2 regions of the Bacillus sp. CZDM1 genome follow, and region 2 is predicted to be linked to the other one. Evidence: riboswitches for the same ligand, from Rfam matches in the RefSeq annotation. Region 2 holds a riboswitch; the other holds the start of a gene.
What was found. A riboswitch is a leader RNA that binds a small molecule or an ion and turns the genes downstream of it on or off. The one in region 2 is predicted to bind cyclic di-AMP.
Positions count from the first base shown of each region.

Region 1: linked by a shared signal. The riboswitch ahead of ACY3XC_RS11350 (APC family permease) and the one ahead of ACY3XC_RS00270 (sporulation protein) in region 2 are both predicted to bind cyclic di-AMP.

Region 1 covers NZ_JBUESO010000004.1:229,806-237,656, reverse strand. Annotated here, with positions in the region: gene ACY3XC_RS11380 (YjiH family protein) at 114-1,397, shown strand; gene ACY3XC_RS11375 (alpha/beta fold hydrolase) at 1,527-2,312, shown strand; gene ACY3XC_RS11370 (metallophosphoesterase family protein) at 2,481-2,975, shown strand; gene ACY3XC_RS11365 (glutaredoxin family protein) at 3,002-3,244, shown strand; gene ACY3XC_RS11360 (YheC/YheD family protein) at 3,270-4,589, opposite strand; gene ACY3XC_RS11355 (hypothetical protein) at 4,723-4,851, opposite strand; cyclic di-AMP (ydaO/yuaA leader) riboswitch at 4,933-5,073, shown strand; gene ACY3XC_RS11350 (APC family permease) at 5,211-7,037, shown strand; gene ACY3XC_RS11345 (hypothetical protein) at 7,067-7,501, opposite strand; gene ACY3XC_RS11340 (histidinol-phosphatase) at 7,725-7,851, shown strand, end outside.
Region 2 covers NZ_JBUESO010000001.1:45,424-53,274, forward strand. Annotated here, with positions in the region: gene ACY3XC_RS00245 (immune inhibitor A domain-containing protein) at 1-52, shown strand, start outside; gene ACY3XC_RS00250 (choice-of-anchor J domain-containing protein) at 187-1,227, shown strand; gene ACY3XC_RS00255 (L,D-transpeptidase family protein) at 1,338-1,832, opposite strand; gene ACY3XC_RS00260 (aminotransferase class V-fold PLP-dependent enzyme) at 1,900-3,402, opposite strand; gene ACY3XC_RS00265 (hypothetical protein) at 3,512-3,856, opposite strand; gene ACY3XC_RS00270 (sporulation protein) at 4,002-4,397, opposite strand; cyclic di-AMP (ydaO/yuaA leader) riboswitch at 4,503-4,643, opposite strand; gene ACY3XC_RS00275 (polysaccharide deacetylase family protein) at 4,805-5,530, opposite strand; gene ACY3XC_RS00280 (Cof-type HAD-IIB family hydrolase) at 5,651-6,439, shown strand; gene ACY3XC_RS00285 (MerR family transcriptional regulator) at 6,610-7,482, shown strand; gene ACY3XC_RS00290 (MerR family transcriptional regulator) at 7,537-7,851, shown strand, end outside.

The sequences.
Region 1 (7,851 bases), on a different contig from region 2:
ACAAATGGTGGGTGCGAATACGGAACTTAGGGAATTTATTCGAACAAGGGGGATTGGGTATGGAAAATCGACCGTTACAGCAGGTTCAGCAGCCAGAATTGCAGAATAGTAATATGTTGAATGTCATGAAGTTTTTTGTTTTTAGTGCGATTGGTATTTTTGTATTTTTTGTACCTGTTACTATGAATGGCAAGTCTTCTATTATGCTGGATCATTTTGTTTCTTATATTCAACTTGCGGTCCCAAGTGTTTTACCTTATTACGCCTTACTGGTCATATTGTTAGGTACCGTATACCCTTTTGTGACGAAATCTTGGAATAAAGACACAGTTTCTATTGTGTTTTCAGTACTGAAAATCTTCGGATTAGTTGCTGCTATTATGCTTGTTTTTAATTTTGGTCCGAAGTGGTTTTTTGATCCAAATATGGCACCATTCCTATTTAACAAACTGGTGATTTCTGTTGGATTGTTAGTTCCAATTGGATCAGTTTTTCTTGCTCTCTTAGTGGGATATGGTTTACTTGAATTTATCGGAATATTCATGCAGCCAGTGATGAGACCGATTTGGAAAACACCTGGAAGGTCAGCTATAGATGCGGTTGCCTCTTTTGTAGGAAGCTATTCCATTGGGTTATTAATTACCAACCGTGTGTTTAAAGAAGGTAAATATTCAATAAAAGAAGCAGCCATTATTGCAACGGGTTTTTCAACTGTTTCGGCAACCTTTATGATTGTTGTTGCGAAGACATTGGATCTAATGGAGGTATGGAACGCCTATTTTTGGGTTACCTTTGTGGTGACATTCATCGTTACCGCTATAACAGTTAGAATTTGGCCGCTAAATAAAATGAGCGACTCATATTTCCAGGATATGAAGGGTGATGAAGAGGTCATTATCAAGAAAGACCGTATTAAAACTGCGTGGAAAGAAGCGATGGTCACCGCTCATCAATCTTCGAGCTTAGGTAAAAATATCTGGGACAACCTTAAAGATGGCTTTATCATGACTATGGGTATCTTGCCATCTATTATGTCAGTTGGGTTACTTGGACTTATATTGGCAGAATTTACACCTGTATTTGATTGGCTTGGTTATATTTTCTATCCTTTCACAGCACTCGTTCAATTACCAGATCCAATGCTGGCCGCAAAAGCAAGCGCTGTCTCAATTGCAGAAATGTTCTTGCCGGCCCTATTAGTTACCAAGGCAGCCATTGTTACTAAGTTTGTTATCGCTGTTGTTTCGGTATCATCGATTATTTTTTTCTCAGCTGTAGTACCATGTATCTTATCGACAGAAATTCCACTTACGATTGGAAAACTCGTCGTCATTTGGTTTGAAAGAGTAGTATTCACGATTCTCCTTACAGCACCTATAGCTTTCTTAATTCTTTAGTAGCATTAACTGTTCCTTTTTAAAGTGGGAACAGTTTTTTTATTACTAAAAGATACATAATAACAAGAGGAAGTTTATTTAGAATGCAAGTTAAGTGATTTCATAATTGTTGTTGAGGTGTACTAGTCAATGCCAATGCTGGATGTTAAAGGTGTCAGCCTATACTATAATGTTAAAGGAAGCGGAACTCCCATCGTTTTTATCCATCCGCCTTTACTGACGAGTGAGAATTTCAGTTACCAAATGGAAGAACTTTCTCAGGATTTTAAAGTTATTACTTTTGATATAAGAGGCCATGGCAGAAGTCAGTACTCAAATCAATCGCTAACTTATCCGTTAATCGTGGATGATATTAAACGTTTGCTGGATTATTTAGGTATAGAAAAAGCATTTTTCTGCGGATATTCGACAGGAGCTTCTATTGCCTTAGAATTTATGCTGACTTATTCCGACAGAGCTTTAGGAAGTATTTTAGTAAGTGGGATGTCAGAGGCGAGTGATTTTTATCTGAGAAACAGGATATCTTTAGCCATTAAACTTGCAAACCCTCTGACATTTTCTATTCTGACATATTCCGTTACATGGGGCAATTCCGATACAAAAGAAACGTTTAATAAATTGTACAATGAATCAGTAAAAGGTGTTGCCAGAAATATTATTCAATATTACCAGTACAGTTTGGAATATAATTGTACGAGTCAACTTAATAATATTGAACTCCCAATATTATTGGTCTATGGTAAGAAAGACAAATCTTTTCATCGGTATGCCAGTCTATTAAGTGACCAATTACCATGTAATGTAATAAAGTTTCTTTCAAAAGAAAAGCATCAGATACCGACAAAAGCAGCGGGAAAATTAAACAAGTTGATTCAAGAATTTGTCCAATTATGTAATGAAAAAAATAGGATGTAAGCGGTTCCATTGGGAAATTTTTCTGTATTTCTCGGGAAAGCGCAGGAACAGACATTTTCTGAGTACGGATGTCAATTAATGTTGTCGTATTAACAAAGGAGAATCACAGAATTGGTGCATAATGTCAAACGGAATAGATTATTTTTTTGAAAATAGTGAGGAAAAAGTATGAATATTGTCGTAATATCAGATACGCATTTACCAAAGAGAAAAATGGGATTACCAACTAGATTATTAGAACAACTGAAGGATGCTGATTTGATTATCCATGCAGGTGACTGGACAACCATAGATGTATATAAAGAGCTACAGTCATATGCAAGAGTTGAAGGTGTATATGGAAATGTAGATGGACAAGAAATAATAGAATTGTTATCTTTTAAAAAAATAGTAGAAGTATGTGGGTTTAAAATTGGTATTACCCATGGACATGGTAAAGGAAAAACAACGGAAAAACGTGCCATTGAAGCCTTTAAAGGTGAAAAAGTAGATTGTATTATCTTTGGACATTCTCATATCCCGGTAAACCGATTTGAAGGGGAAATATTAATTTTTAACCCAGGATCGCCAACTGACAAGAGAAGACAGAAGCAGTATTCTTTCGGGGTAATCACCATAAGTGATAAAATAGCAGCAGAACTTTTATATTTTGATGAAGAGTAACTACGAATGGAAGGAGAGGGTAAACAATGGCTGAAGGGATTATCGTCTATACCACAAATGACTGTATAGAGTGCACAATGGTCAAAAAAGTCCTTACGGAGGAAGGCATACCTTTTGAGGTGAGGGATATTTCAACGAACACAGATTTTCAAACAGAAGTTGAGAAATATGGCTTTTTAGGTGTTCCGGTAACGGTGATAGGAAATAAAGCTGTAAAAGGTTTTACAAATGAACTGAAAGAAATAATGGAAATAGCAAAAAAGAGCTAATTTTTGGTTAGCTCTTTTGTTATTGTTAAAAACCTGCTAGCTTTTTCGCATAGAGCATATTGGTTTTTAAGATTTCATAGTATAGGTTCGGATAACCTGCGACTAGTGCTATTTCGTGTGAGGGATTGAAGTAATCGATTTCTGAAATCCAGATATCGCCTAATTCTCCAATTATTATATCTACAGCTGCATTCGCAAAATGCACCCCCATGCTCTCAATTTCTTTGACTGTGTCAATAGCAATATGGGTTAATTCCTGATAGGTCAGGGATGCATACAAATCACTTTGCTGCAAGAAATCTGATACCATCTCTTTTTGAAATTTAACCAAAGGCATTAGTTTACCTTCATTCTCTCCAGATTGATCTCCTCGGGTAAACAAGCCCATAGCCTTCCACTGACCTGTTTGATCTTTAACAGTAATGATTCGAATTGACATCGTTCGATAACCTGTTACATCAATCGATTCCTGAATCAAATATTCTCCATCTTTAAAATATTGTTTAAAAATGGAATAGGCTTGATCCCGACTATTAAATTTGAAACTCTTAGTTTCCAAGGTTCTCAGATTAGATATAACGAGTGAGTTCGAGTTTTTTAAGTATACTCTTATGACTGAACGATTTGCGTTATTAAGTGGTTTAACTGTTAAATTAGGGAATTTCTTTAAAAAGTAGTACAGATCTTGAGGAGAACCATAAAGAATCGTATCGGGCAGGTAACATTTTACACCAATTGAATTTGCTAATTTCTTGTGAATACTCAATCTAGATAGAAAGAAATCATTAAAAATGACATCGCCAATGACTGATTTGAAATGCTGTATCCACGCAGAGCTTACAGAAGATGTCATCACAAAAATAGCTGAAGGATATGGGTAGGTACCTTCTTCCCATTGTTTTGTTCGTGGATTATAAAGATATCCTTTGGCTGTATGATTGATTTTATCAACATGGTCAAGAGAAAAGACAAGTATTGCACCTTTAATCTCATGATAAAGGAAAACATAATCTCGTAGTTGTTCAAGGTATTTCTTGATGGAGCTTTGATAATAACCAGCAAGTAAACCTATAAAGGGTCCTATTTGTATTTCGTTTCCATGCTGCTTAATTTCAAGACTGCAATGCTGAGGTATGTTCAGCATGTCCAAAATATCTTCAGATAGGCTTGCCCCATTCAAGGGTAGCTCATCAGAAATTTCTACAATAGATTGATAGGTTTTTGCTCCAAATCTGATCTTTCTAGCTGTAATTTGAGTAATTCCCATTGATTCTGCTAATTTGGGATGAAGAGTCAATATCCCACTGTTAGTGGTGTTTCTCGATAGCAGAATAACATTATCCATTTATATTCCTCCCAACCATAAATCCTGGATACGTTATTATATGTACTAATCATCGAGTTTGTCTTTAAAATGTGAGCGATTCTAACAATTTGGACAAGTGTACCATTGTTATACGGAAATATGGAATGGTGGATTAATTATCTTTTTCATCATTCTTTGTATTATTATTTTGTTCATCCGGAGGACCGTATATTTCATTGATTTCTTTTGCAAGTTCATCTAAAAATTCATCAGTCAATAACGGCTTTTTCTCTTTAGACATAAATTTCTCCAATCATATTTTTCTTTTAAAAATTTTAATTTACATTTGATAAACACAGGAGTATGATAATCACAGTTTCATATTTCTAAATCGCTGAGACCAATTGGTGCGGGGGAACCATTCATATGGATAGTATATCCAAGGGGTGAATCCTTTAATAGGTAGGGCTACTCAATGGCCCGAATCCGACAGCTAACCTCGTAAGCGTTAATGAGAAGGAAGGTGGAGCTTGTTGACAGAGCATATATGTCTACAGGTCTATTTACTTTGACTTGTGGGCATTTTTTTGTGCATTTTTGACAATTTAATAAGGTAATAGAAAGTTATTCACAATTTATGGTTTCTCGGGAGTGGAAAAAGTGGTTTCTTCAGTCAAAAGATTTTTAATTGGCAGACCTTTAAAGTCAACAGAATTAGGGGAACAAAAGCTCAATAAAACAAAAGCGTTGGCAATTCTTTCCTCTGACGCTTTATCATCGGTTGCGTATGGACCGGAACAAATCCTGATTGTGTTGGTGACTATTAGTGCGGCTGCCTTTTGGTATTCCATTCCAATCGCAATCGGGGTTTTAATCTTATTATTGGCGTTAATTTTATCCTATCGACAAATTATTTTTGCCTACCCTCATGGCGGAGGAGCCTATGTAGTATCAAAGGAAAATTTGGGTGTGAATTATGGGCTGATATCGGGAGGTTCTCTACTTGTTGACTATATTTTAACGGTAGCAGTTAGTGTTTCAGCTGGAACGGATGCCATAACATCAGCCTTTCCAGCACTACACGACCATAATGTGGGTATAGCGATTGTCTTTGTGTTATTTATTACAACATTAAACTTAAGAGGTGTAACAGAGTCTGCTTCTATTTTAGCATATCCTGTATATTTATTCGTCCTCGCTTTATTCATTTTGATTGGTGTAGGTATGTACAATATCGTAACAGGTCAGGTTCCAGCGGAATTGCATACACCTGTTGGTACACCTATTGCTGGGATTTCTTTATTTCTGCTTTTAAGGGCTTTCGCTTCAGGAAGTTCAGCACTTACAGGAGTTGAGGCGATTTCGAATGCAATTCCGAACTTTAAAGATCCAGCCCCAAATAACGCTGCAAAAACATTAGCAGCAATGGGCGGATTACTTGCTGTATTATTTTCTGGAATTGTATTTTTAGCTTATTATTATGGAATTAGGCCAAATGAAACGGTTACAGTAGTCTCACAAATTGCAGAGCAAACATTTGGGCGGAATTTTATGTATTTCTTTATTCAAGGGACTACGGCTTTGATTTTAATACTTGCCGCCAACACAGGGTATACAGCTTTTCCTTTGCTGGCAGTAAATTTAGCAAACGATAAGTTTATCCCAAGAATGTTCAAAATAAGAGGAGACCGGTTAGGATATTCAAATGGAATTTTAGTCCTAGGTTTAGCTTCCATCCTCCTAATTATATTTTTTAAAGGTCAAACTGAGCACTTAATACCACTATATGCGGTTGGAGTATTCATTCCTTTTACGTTGTCACAGACGGGAATGATGTTAAAATGGCTTCGTGAAAAGCCTCAAGGCTGGAAGGCTAAGCTATTTATTAATACCTTAGGTGCAGTGATTTGCTTTATTGTTACCATTATGTTCTTTTTAACTAAGTTCGCCCAGGTTTGGCCGGTATTGGTATTTTTGCCTGTCATTGTTATCGTTTTTTACCGAATTAGAAAGCATTATGAGGCCATGGGTGAACAACTAAGAATAAATGCCGACGAACCTGCAATTCCAATCGAAGGGAACGTAATTATTGTTCCTGTAGCAGGAATTACACAAGTGGTAGAAAATTCACTTAATTACGCAAAATCTCTAGGAGCGGATCAAGTGCTCGCCGTCTATGTTTCCTTTGAACGAGATGATGAAAAGAAATTCGAAGAAAAATGGAATAAGTGGCAGCCTGATATTAGGCTCGTAACCCTGCACTCGCATTACAGGAGTATCATACAGCCATTGACTAAATTTGTTGATACGGTACAGCATAAAGCTAGTGAAGCGAACTACAGGGTCACGGTCATCATTCCACAATTCATACCTAAAAAAGGCTGGCATAATATCCTGCATAATCAATCAAGCTTACTTATTAAAGCATACCTGCTATATAAAAGAAACGTTATCATCACAACCGTTCCATATCATTTAAAAAAATGATAAAAGAGCAGCTCCGATACGGGAGCTGCTCAATTTAGTTTTTCAGCATGACTAAAGATACATCCCGGCACCTCAAAGGTCTGCCCGTTAGCTGTTAATGAAATAGAACAAATGGCATTACCAATAATAGTTTCATGGAGAAAATGTATGTTGGATAGAATTGCATTGTCATTAAAGAGGACTCCAGAGGCCTCTCCTTCAGCTGACATTATCATACCAATACCGCCACCGGAAACAGGTTCACATGTGGGTAACCCAGATACCACGGATTTAAAAACAAAGCTATTGTTTTGATCTTGATGGTCACCATAAAGAATGGAAATATAACTGTTTTTAACTGAACAATTAACATCACAAATTTGTGCAGATACCGTAATCATGCCGCTGGAGGGAAAACGATTAATTAAGGTTTCAACTGGTACGGCAGTAGCGGATAAGGTTGCACGACAATCACAACTTTCCATAAAACACCTCACATTAATATTTAATAATTATATATATGAAAAAGCTTGTCTTTTGGATTGGACAAGGGGTGATAAAAAGGAGTTTTAGCTGTGAGAATTGAATGTTTAAGGGGAAGTCAATTATTTATAATATGAGATGATAAGAAGAAAAAGGAAAAGAATGAAAGTTCCTTAATATGGGTAAATATGAGTTAGAGGTGAAGAGTAAATGAGTAAAACAAGAGTGAAATTTGACTTACATACACATCATGACCGGTGCGGTCATGCAAGGGGAGGTATTCGTGATTATATTGAAGCCGGTATTGAAATGGGCTTAAATGTCATCGGGATATCCGATCATACACCTTATT
Region 2 (7,851 bases):
TTCATGGGCAGGTAAAATTGGCGGTACCGAGCCAACTGGATTCTCCCATTAGCAAAATCATATTTCCAATCCTACCTAGGTGGAAACTGGACAAATGATACTGTTGAATTAGACTGGAATGAAGTATCTACAAAAGGAACACAAGTATTACTTGATCAAGCAAACTCTCCAAATGGCAAAAACGCAATTGCTGCAAAAGTAAACTTGCCGCAAAAGGCTACAAATATTAATACTCCTGCCACTGGCTCCTTCGAGTACTGGGGCGGACAGCAAGATGAAATAGATACAAACATGGTTACAACTGTGGACTTAACAGGAAAGACCTCTGCAACTTTAGAATTTGATGCATGGTATCAAATAGAACAGGATTGGGATTTTGCTTTTGTACAAGTCTCTGAGGATAGCGGTACAACTTGGAAATCTCTAAGCAATAGCAACACGGTTTCAAGTGCAGTGCCTGAAGCATATCCAACAATCGCTCCTGCCCTGCCTGGTTTTACAGGTGATAGTAATGGCTGGACGAAACAAGCATTTGATTTGTCTGGTTATGCAGGTAAAAATGTACAACTTCGCTTCCGTTATATTACTGATTGGGGAACTTCGGAAAAGGGTTTCTACGTAGATAACATTAATGTTACAGCAGATGGCACTTCTGTTGTGACTGATGGTGCAGAAACAACATCAGCATTTACTTTAAATGGTTTTGAAAAATCAGACGGAAATAAGTACTCTGATCACTACTACCTATTAGAATGGCGTAACCATGCAGGGGTTGACCAAGGTCTAGCCAATATCAAACGTGGACAATCATTAATGAGCTATGATGGCGGTCTTGTTGTCTGGTATGTGGACCCAACTTTTACTGACAACTGGACAGGTATTCACCCTGGGGAAGGCTTTGTAGGCGTTGTAGATGCTCATACAAATACAGACTTACTATGGAGCTTTGACAACGGTTCAGCACCAGCCCAAGCATCTACTCGTTACCACATCGCAGATGCAGCTTTTGGTTTAAATCCTACATCTGGATTAAATCTTGACTATCCTGGTCTTCAAACATTGTTTGGACCAAGTCAACCAGCGGTTTCTCTATTTAATGACACCAACTCATTTATGAATACATTCATGCCAGATGCTGGCCGTAATATTGGTAACTTCGGACTTAAGGTTCGTGTAAATGGACAAGCAAAAGACAAATCAGTTGGTTCGATTGTTATCTACAAATAACCAAAAAATCTCACCTCCCCTTTTATGGAGGTGAGATTTTTTATTGATTTTATATAAGTGGTCACTCATGAAACCTTTCATAATACTTGATAAAATAAATGTAGCGATTATCAAGGCCGGATGATTACTCTTGTGCCGTTGGGAACCTTTTCGGCAAGCTGAAGAACATCCCGGTTATGCATTCTAACACAACCTGCTGATACAGCTTTACCTATCGAACTCGGATTATTGGTGCCGTGAATACCATAGCCTTGTTTGGATAATGAAAGCCATAAAACACCATATGGTCCACCCGGATTCATTTGTCGGTTAACAATTACAAAATCACCTGTTGGGGTAGCACTCAGCATTTTTCCAACGGCAATCGGATAGATTTTCTCCAGCTTGCCACTCCGGTATAATGAAAGTCTTCTTTTTCCAATCGAAATTTGAATCGAAAAGGGAATTGTATTGGGGTCTGGCAGACCAGGGATTTGAATTTTTTGTCCTACATATAATTGCTGGTAGTTGACCCCGGGATTTGCTGCATAAAGACTAGCGAGGCTTACCCGATAATCCAAAGAAATTTGATAAAGGGTATCGCCCCGCTTCACAATATGAATCATGATATCCCACCTTTTTTTCTTATAACATATGTTGGAATATCTGAACCGTTGCCTACCATAAAAGATATCAAGTTAGATCAAAAAAAGGTGCCATATCCTTTCGGATGTGTTGATTATAGAAATAATCATTACTGACTGGGTCATACATATAATCCTTTTTCCAATCAGCAATGTTCCTAGTTATCTCTTTCATGGCCTCAACAAACAATAAAATTTCCGCATTGGTCATAATTGGATGCAGTGAAAACCGGACCCACCCTGGTTTAGTAGATAGATCTCCCTGATCAATTTGTTCAGCGATTTGCTTCGATTTATGTTTGTCAATTTCCAATAAATAATGACCATATGTTCCTGCACACGAGCAGCCACCGCGAACCTGAAATCCATATCGATCATTTAGTAAACGTACAATAAGATTGTAATGAATATCCGTAATAGTAAATGAAACAATTCCGATTCGATTGCGTTGATGACTCTCTAATACATGCAGATTAGGAATATTCCCTAATCCAGATAAAAGCAGCTCGAGCTGTTCTTTTTCTCTCGCTAAAATTTGTTCTATTCCCATTTGTTCCTTTAATCTGATACATAACGCTGTACGGATTGCCTGAAGGATCCCTGGTGTTCCTCCATCCTCACGATGCTCAATTTCGTTAATGTATTGGTGTCCACCCCATGGATTTGTCCATGTCACCGTCCCCCCTCCTGGATGATCTGGCACCTTATTTGTATAAATTCTTTTATCAAAAATTAAGACACCGCTCGTACCGGGTCCACCTAAAAATTTATGCGGAGAAAAGAAAATGGCATCGAGTTTTTCCATAGGGTCATCTGGGTGCATATTCATCTTCACATAGGGAGCTGAGGCAGCAAAATCCACAAAGCAAAGACCTCCGTGCTTATGCATGATTTTGGCCATCCTATGATAAGGAGTCTGGATTCCCGTTACGTTCGAGCATGCTGTAAATGAGCCAATCTTAACCGCTCGGTCACGGTACTGTAACAAAAGTTGTTCCAAATGATTAACATCTACTAGACCTTCTGAGTCAGGTCTAATAATCTCAACATCCGCTAATGTCTCAAGCCATGAAGTTTGGTTAGAATGGTGCTCCATATGTGTGAGGAAAACAACTGGCCTATCCTTCTCTGAAAGCTTAATACTGTCTTTCCATTGTTCCGGGACTCGAACCCCCATTATTCTCTGTAATTTGTTCATTACAGATGTCATTCCAAATCCATCAAGAATGACAGCGTCGAAATCATTGGCATTTACATGTTCCTTGATGATTTTTTTTGATTGATTATAGATACCCGTCATCATTAAACTCGTAATATTTGATTCCGTATGAGTATTGGCCATAAAAGGACCCAATACCTCTGAAACCTTTTGTTCAATTGGTCGAAATAATCTTCCGCTTGCCGTCCAATCAGCATATATTATAGGTTTTCTTCCGTACGGCGAGTCAAATTCCTGATGATTGCCGATAACCTGAGACCGAAATTTTTGAAAATATTCCTCAAGATTGTCCGGCAGTGTATACCACTTACTTCCGATCCTTGCAGTAATCATGCTTCAACACCTCTCTGTGAGAATCTGTGTTAATTACTATATGCAAAGCTTTTTCACTTGCCGACAAAAAAAGCCTGATCCATTTGGACCAGACTGTTATCCTTTATAATTAAATAGGATTCTTTGCAGATTCCTTACGATTCACTTCATCAATTTTTTGAACAAACATGTGAAAAACTCGCTGCTTCTCTTCTAGGTCTTTTATATACTCTTTTAATTGGTTATAACTTTCCTCAAACGGTTTATGATACCTCTGTCGTATACTTTCAATAATTTCTTCGTTCACCGTTGATTGAATGACTTGCTTGGTAATCCCGTATTTGTAAGAATATACCTTTAACTCTTGTGCCACTTCTTCATATTCTTTATCAATTTCGATAAGGACTGATGAAATATCATCCTTCCACTCTTCTAGTGATTTCTGTAAATAGGATTTAACCATTGTGTCTTCCATCATTGCACCCGCCTAATAAAGTCTAATGTTACCTTCATTATAACGGTGATTGTTTACAGCCTAATTTCTAGTAGTTTACAATGCTATATCAATAAATAGGATAATGTTCCGATTTACATTAAATAACTAGTTTAATAGATACATACTAAGAAACGGCATCTATCATAATTGGGACATTTTGCGTAATATTGTTTGCATTTCCTAAATCAATATTAATGATTAAAGAATAGTTAAAAGTTTCTTGATTTTTTTTAATATCGTCAGGAACATTGATTAAGAACGAAATTTTTCCAGTCTGGTTTGGACTACACTCAAAAGAACAGAAAACGGAATGACTATTTACTATTTCTTCTACAAATGCCTGGGAATCAATCCCTACTAGATCGATATCATATCTTTTTATTTTATTTTTTAACAGGCCGCCTGTTATCTCAATGGTACCGTTAATAACACTTCCGGCTTCGTATACCTTCTTATCCAAATGGACCATTGTTTTTGGCAAACCTATCTTTAGCTTTGTTAAATAATCTTTTAATGTCATTTTCTTCACCTGTTCCCTAAAATAGGCATAATAAAAGACCAACAGTAAATCAAGCTGCTTAAAGTGTTAATCAAAACAAAAAAGCCCCTGTACTTGGCGGTCCATGACCTCCTTCGCTTTAGCCGACGAAGTTAGCTGACGGGTAGGATGGCGAAAGAAATTCTCATCCCTTCTACAATAGTAGAATTAGCCCCAATAAATTGGTTCCTCCGTACCCATTTTGATGGGTTTTGGCCGAAATATTTAATTTAATATTGATTATGACGATAATTTTATCCTCAACCTGATTACTTGTAAAGAGTGATATTCGCCTAAATTAACTGCCTAATCTCCAATTTTAAATAAAAACAATGATTTCTCTAGTGTTTGCTCATGTTTCATCGATATTTGACAACTTTGTCCCTTTTTTATTTTGTAATTAATTTTGCGAATTCTTTTAAATTGGTTGAATACTTAACATACAGTCGCGGCAGGTAAAAATCCTCGTTTTTGATATCCTTTTTCGAATAAATTTCTGGTGTTGTCGTCAATCCAAATGAATAAAACTTTTTCGTTTCTGAAGCTGTACGTTCATTATAACTTCCATATGGATAGGCTAGGGCAATGACAGGTTTCCCTGTTATCTTTTCTATTTTCTCCTTCGATCCTTTTAATTCATAGTGGAGATTTTCTGACTTTGTCAAATCTGGATGTGTAGCTGTATGCGACTGAACAGAAATAACACCAGAGTCCGACATCATTCTTAATTCTGAAATATTTAACCGATTTACATTACCGACAAAATCCGATATTACAAAAAAAGTTGCTTTTGGCTTAAAAGTTTCATCCTTTAACCTCTGGAGAATCTCAAAAGCGTTACGATTATTTTTATACCCATCATCAAAGGTTAGAAAAATAGGTTTCTTTATTTTACCAAGTTGATTCCACTGTTCGAATGTTACTAACGTATATCCCTGATTTTTCAAATAGATCATTTGCTTTTCGAAATTCTCGGGAGTTACAAATAACTCTTTGGACCCTAGACCGGAATAATTATCAATGGAATGATAAACTAAGATAGGTACCTTTTGCTGTGAAAAAACTTGGTCAGGCAAGCAAATGAGAAGAAGAAGAAGAACTACTAGTTTTAACATGCAGTAAAGCCTCCCTTTTTTTCCAAGCCAGTTTTACCTAGTATTCCTCAGTCCGTATGTTTTATCTCTTAAATAAACATGATAAACTGAAAGAATATACCTAATTTAAGGAGAGGTTTAATGTCTGATTATAAGGTTTTATTTTTAGATATTGATGGAACCATCATTAAGCCGGATGATACCATCGAGGATACTGCGATCAATGCAATTCGTCAGGTTCAAGAAAAAGGAATTGAGGTTTTTTTAGCCACTGGCAGACCTTTACATGAAATCAGGGAACTTGCGAAAGAGTTAAATGTCCATTCCCTCATTGGGTATAACGGTGCATTTGCCATTTATCAAGGTAAAGACCTATTTCAAGAGCCAATGAACAAGGAAAGTGTCAAACAATTTATTGATATTGCGAAAAAAAATCAACATGAACTTGTTTTGTATACGAAAGACCAAAATATATTTTCTGATATAGAAGCAGATGGTGTAAAAGAATTTATAGAAAAGTTTCACTTACATAAAAATGACTCCTATTCACCATCAAACGATTATGAAGTTCTCGGAATGACCTTGATCAATTTAAAAACAAAGGATACTGCATTATATAAACATGAAGATCAAATCCACTTATCACAAGTAAATCTTGAAGGTATGCTTCATTGTTATGACGTGATTAGAGATCAAGTCAATAAAGGCATTGGTGTTCAATATGTCCTGAAGCACCTTGGATTTAAGAAGGAAAATGCTATTGCATTCGGTGATGGAATGAATGACAAAGAAATGCTTCTGAGTGTTGGTGAAGGATTTGCAATGGGAAATGGCCATCCGGACCTCTTTCAATATGCTAAACATAGAACCACTTCCGTAACAGAATCAGGTATCTATAATGGATTAAAAGCATTAGGGATTATCGAGTAAGCGAAAGCTGTGCATATGCACAGCTTTTTTTGCATGAATTTGTTGGTATTTCGTGTTATCCGTCTTGTTTTGATAGCTTTTGTCACCCTGCAGGAAAATGGGGTGCACCTTATAGAAATTACTATCCATAGATGTTTTACCGTAAATTGGATAGAAGGGATTTGAATATTATGAGAACTTTCACGTTAAAGGAAGTTTCCAAAAAAATAAATGTTAAGCCAGCTACATTAAAAAAATGGGAAAAGGAACTTGAGGAATATCTTGATATACCCAGGACCAGACAAGGCGCTAGAATATATTCGGAGGTAGAATTAGATTTACTCTTGGATATTAAACAAATGTACGAAAACAAATTAAGCACAGAGATGATCCTACAAAACTTACAAACGAAGGATGAACCAGTAGAAAACGAGATTTCTGAACCCCCTTCCTCCTCTTTGCCAATTGTTTCAGAAACCATGCCCGAAATAACGAATGAGGAAAATGCTATTAAGAATGCCGATCAATTTTTCGATGCCATGGATACTTATAAGCAAACCTTCTTAAGTGAGGTAAAAGATGAAATTCGAAGTGTTCTCCGTAAAGAGGTAGTAGAAGAAGTAAAAAAGGAAATCTCTAAAGGTACATTCTATACAGTGAAGTCCATTTCTGATTCCATCTATAAATCGTCAGCTTCGACAAAAGCAGAAATTGAGGGACTTTCGGAACACATTGAAAAATCAGCAGAACAGACGACAGAAAGACTTCATTATTTATCAAAAAGTATTGTCAATGCCTCACACGAAACTTCTGAAGAGATTTATACGTTATCAAAGCAATTGTCTGAATCTACGGAGGAACTTGCTCACTACGTAGATATTACAAATACAGAAATCATGAGTTTATCGGAAGTTATCGAAAAGGACCGTGAAGATCGCGGGAAAGAACGTGACCAATTCCGAAATGAAATCACGCAAAGAGAAGCTGCTTTTCAGGATTTATTAACAAGTTTTCGTGATGTAGCCGCTGCACGGGAAAAGAAATGGTGGAAGTTCTGGGAGTAAAATCGTCACGACACTTGCTGCTATGGTCAAATTTTTCAAGTGGAGGGGATCATTATGAACACTAGTGAAGTAGCAAAATTATTAGGGGTATCAGCAAGTACCATTCAACGATGGGTAAAACAGCTTGAACTGCCAATGGAGCGTAATGAACGGGGACATTATCATTTTAATAACGAGGATATTGATCTTCTAAGAAACATTCAAACACAAATTCAAAATGGGACCTTACTTCAAGAAATTGCACCTGTTCAGGAAAAGAAAACTAGGAAAGGAACTGTTAAAGCAGCTCCTGAGCCAAACGCAGAACTGGAAAGATTGTATACCATTGTTAACGAATTAGAAGCAAAGGTAAACTCAAAAGCAGATTCT